DNA from 2 places in the Enterococcus sp. M-BR2 genome. Region 1 is predicted to be linked to the other one. Evidence: a T-box and tRNA genes for the amino acid it is inferred to sense, from the RefSeq annotation. Region 1 holds a T-box; the other holds one or more tRNA genes.
What was found. A T-box is a leader RNA that pairs with one kind of tRNA and senses whether it is charged. The one in region 1 lies ahead of serS (serine--tRNA ligase), so its partner is inferred to be a tRNA-Ser.

Region 1 (2,418 bases):
TTATTCCCTTTTTCTTTCTATTAGATATCGGTGTTTTGTATTGGCGTTTGATTCGAAGATATCGCCAAATGCAATTACGACATATCATCAGTGAACTTCATTACATCGCAAATGGAAATTATGATCATCGTATCCCTTTTGAACTTAGTGGTGACTTAAGCCGAGTTGTAACAAGTATCAATGGATTGGTAGATAGCACAGTAGCAGCGATTGAAGACGAACGTAAAATCGAGAAATCAAAAGATGAATTGATCACAAATGTTAGTCACGATATCCGTACCCCACTTACTTCTATCATTGGATATCTAGGATTGATAGAAGATGGTCAGTATCACTCAGAAGAAGATCTTTTAAAGTATACACATACCGCTTATATTAAAGCAAAGCAGATGAAATCTTTAGTGGACGACTTATTTGAATACACTAAGGTACGCCAGCCTGCTGTCCCAGTAAATTTTTCTGCCTTTGATATGATCCAGTTGATCGAACAGTTAGCAGCTGATTTTGAGTTGGAAGCTTCTAAAAAAAATATCCAAATACTTGTGCAGTCAAAAGTAGATTCCCTTATCATGGATGGCGATACAGAAAAACTTGTACGTGTCTTCAATAATCTTTTGACGAATGCGTTGAAATATGGAAAAGGAGCAACGAAAATCGTGATCGAAGTAGAACGTGTCGGTTCAGAAGTTGTTGCAACGGTCAAAAATAATGGAGCAATGATCCCACAACAGGCAATCGATAATCTATTCGACCGCTTTTATCGTGTAGAAGAATCTCGGTCACAAGCAACTGGAGGAACTGGGCTTGGTTTAGCAATCGCTCAAAGTATTGTGGCTTTACATGGTGGCTACATTTATGCAAAATCAGATAAGCAATGGACTTCTTTCATCATGCACCTTCCAATCAAGAAAAATGAAAAATTACCTATTGATGCACAGGAAGTTATTGACGAAAGCTGAAATATTCGCTATTCTTATTACAATTATTAGAATAAATGAAAAACACAGAACCCAGTACACTTTATTCTTTTTCAGAGAGCTGATGGCAGGTGCAAATCAGCAAAGGGTAATTTGGAAGTTCCAGTTCGTTTACGTGCCCTTTCGAAATAAGAAAGGTCGGTTCAACAGCCGTTATGTGTTCAACAAGTGCAGCTTATGCTGAACTTGGGTGGTACCGCGAATTTCAGACTGATTCGTCCCAAGAATAAGGGGATGGATCAGTCTTTTTTTATTTTCAAAAAGGAGGAAATCATATGTTAGATGTAAAAATGATGCGACAAAATATCGAAGAAATACAAGAAAAATTGATGACTCGGGGCGTTAAAAAAGAAACATTAGCTGAATTCATGGAACTAGATGAAAACCGCCGCAAATTACTAGTCAAAAGTGAAGAATTGAAAAAATACCGAAATGACGTTTCTGCTGAGATCGCTCAATTAAAGCGTGCAAAAGAAGATGCTTCTGCTAAAATCGCTGAAATGAAAGAAGTTGGTGGCAACATCAAAGCATTGGATACTGAAATTGCTGAAGTAGATGAAAAATTGAAACAAATTGCCACTACTTTGCCAAACCTTCCCCATGATTCTGTGCCAGTTGGATCAGACGAAGAGGACAATGTAGAAATCCGTCGTTGGAGCGAACCACGTACATTTGCTTTTGAGCCAAAACCACACTGGGAAATTGCAGAAAATCTGGATATTTTAGACTTTGAACGTGGCGCAAAAGTAGCCGGTAGCCGTTTTGTTTATTATAAAGGGTTGGGCGCTCGATTAGAACGTGCAGTCTACAACTTCATGCTTGATCAGCATATTTACGAACACGGCTATACTGAAATGATCACTCCTTATATCGTCAACAGTAAAGCGATGTTTGGTACAGGACAATTTCCAAAATTCAAAGAAGATGTTTTCCAATTGGAGAATACTGATTTAACATTGATTCCGACAGCTGAAGTCCCATTGACTAACTATTATAATGATGAAATTTTAGATGGTGCGGATTTACCTGTTTATTTCACTGCACTAAGTCCTGCTTTTCGTTCTGAAGCTGGAAGTGCCGGTAGGGATACTCGAGGACTGATCCGACTTCACCAATTCAATAAAGTAGAAATGGTCAAATTCTCGGATGCAGAACATTCTTACGAAGAATTGGAAAAAATGACAGCTGATGCAGAAGATATATTGAAAAAACTGCATTTGCCTTATCGTGTAATGGCCTTATCAACTGGAGACATGGGCTTTTCTGCAGCTAAAACTTATGATTTAGAAGTATGGATTCCTGCACAAGATACTTATCGTGAAATCAGTTCTTGTTCTAACTGTGAAGATTTCCAAGCACGCCGCGCCATGATTCGTTATCGCGATAATGATGGAAAAATCCACTACGCTCATACTTTGAATGGTTCAGGACTTGCGGTTGG
Region 2 (2,418 bases), 1.0 Mb from region 1:
AATAACGTCAGTTTCGTTTTCCATTACACACCTTCTTTTTCGTTTTCTTTAACTATAACTTGAAATGAAAGATTTGGTCAACTATCATTTAGGTTAAAACTAAAAATGTAAGGGAACCCAGTGAATTTAACCAAATTTTTTTAATTTTGCAAAAAAAGTTAAAGAAGACTGAGAAAAAAATTTAAAATATAACGTTTTGAGTAAAATGTTTGCAAAAAATACTAAAAATAGGGTACAATAAAACAACATATACTGCAGTAAAGAAGTGGGGGAGTTTTAATGAGAAGAAAAGTCTATACCAAGGATCAAATTCTAAAAGCTGCTTATGATGTTGTTGCAAAGGAAGGGTTTAAAGGATTTACTGCGAGAAACATTGCGAAAAAGATGGGGATTTCGACTCAGCCAATTTATCTGGAATTCAAAAACATGGAAGATTTGAAAAATACGTTATTGGATTCGATCTTTGAACAACTAAAAGAAGATGTTTTCCCTATTGAGCGTACGGGTGATAAAATCATTGATCTCGGTTTGAACTATATCTACTTTGCAAAGAAACATCATAGTCTTTACATGGCATTGTACATTGATGAACATGGGGACGGAAAGAAAATGTATGATTTTTCTTACAACTATTTCCGTGAAATAGTCAAAGAAGATGAAAGATACAATCAATTATCGGATGATTATATCGATGCCTTGCATACTGGTACATGGGTAGCGGTGACTGGCTTAGCATCATTGATGTCATCAAACATCATGCATCCAACAGAAGAACAAATCATCGCACTGATCAAACGGACAATTGACTCGATTTTAGCACTAGATAATCCTGAAACAATCAGATAGTGTTCTATCATGATGAATTTGATCGGTAAGTCCGTTGGCTGTAAACTGTCAATGGACTTTTTTTGTAAAAAAACGGTTTCTGTTATTTATCTGTTAGAAATAGGCTTGACATTTCGTGGGAAAAGTTTAAAAATAGTACTTGCGGAAGGTTGGCAGAGTGGTAATGCACCGGACTCGAAATCCGGCGAGCCGCAGTAATGTGGTGCACGGGTTCAAATCCCGTACCTTCCTTATATATCCATGTTTAGACACGATTTCGGTCGTGTCTTTTTGTTTGGAGGCTATTTTTTGAACAGCATCCACTAATATTTTTTTAACACGAAGAGAATAAGATAGCCTCAAAAAAGAAAACATGGTAAATTAGATATCGGGACTTTATTTTCTGTAAAAACAGAAACTTTCATCTTTTGTTTTCACGTGACGAAACTGTAAGAGAGAAAATATTCGTCCGCTATTTATTCTATGTTAAGATGCATATGGATGAAATAAACAGTAATTTTATATTAGGATGTGAAAGTTAAATGTGCGGTATTGTAGGTTTTGTTAACGACAAGGACAACAAAAAAACAATTATTAATACAATGATGGATCGAATCGTTCACCGTGGACCTAATAGTTCAGGGGAATATATCGATAAACACGTTGCTTTAGGATTTAGAAGATTAAGTATTATTGACTTAGAGGGCGGTACTCAGCCTATTTACAATGAAGATCGAACAAAGATCATTATTTTTAATGGCGAAATCTATAATTATCAGCCTTTGAGAGAAGAATTGATTACAGCTGGTCACGTTTTTCAAACACATGCAGATACAGAAGTCCTTTTGCATGGTTACGAAGAATGGGGAACAGAATTATTGCAAAAAATCCGCGGAATGTTTGCTTTTGCTATTTGGGATAATGAAAAAAATGAGTTATTCGGTGCGAGAGACCATTTTGGGATCAAACCATACTATTATGCAGAAATGAACGGAACATTTATGTTTGGTTCAGAAATCAAAAGTTTTTTGCCTCATCCTGATTTTAATAAAGAATTGAATAAAGAAGCATTGAAACCTTATATGACTTTCCAATATTCTCCATTGAACGGTGAAACCTTCTTCAAAGGTGTCTATCGTTTGCCTGAAGGTCATTATTATACGTATAAAGACGGAAAACTGGACATTCAACAATATTGGGATGCAGATTTTGAAACAAAAGAAACGCATTCCCGACAAGAATGGATCGAAAAAATCGACGAAACTGTTCAAGCTTCTATTGAAGCACACACAATCAGCGATGTAGAAGTTGGTTCTTTCTTATCCAGCGGGGTCGATTCCAGTTATGTAACCTCTGTATTGAAACCAGATCATTCTTTCTCAATTGGGTTTGATGATAAAACCTATAATGAAGCGATTGAAGCCAGAAAACTAACAGAATTGTTGGACTTAGACAATACGGCAGCTGTAATCGACGGAGACATGTCTTTTAAAGCATTCCCATTGATCCAGTATCACTTAGATGAACCAGACTCAAATCCTTCTTGTGTGCCGTTGTACTTTTTAGCAAATCTCGCTTCACAAAGTGTACGGG

Region 2: it has a tRNA-Ser gene. The T-box ahead of serS (serine--tRNA ligase) is inferred to sense a tRNA for this amino acid. The anticodon was not compared.

The regions. Positions count from the first base shown of each region.
Region 1 is NZ_CM152743.1:2,046,106-2,048,523, forward strand. It holds gene AC1F25_RS09925 (sensor histidine kinase) at 1-959, shown strand, start outside; T-box leader at 998-1,203, shown strand; gene serS (serine--tRNA ligase) at 1,253-2,418, shown strand, end outside.
Region 2 is NZ_CM152743.1:511,031-513,448, forward strand. It holds partial or broken gene AC1F25_RS02515 (DUF1576 domain-containing protein) at 1-24, opposite strand, end outside; gene AC1F25_RS02520 (TetR/AcrR family transcriptional regulator) at 280-846, shown strand; tRNA gene AC1F25_RS02525 (tRNA-Ser) at 990-1,077, shown strand; gene asnB (asparagine synthase (glutamine-hydrolyzing)) at 1,368-2,418, shown strand, end outside.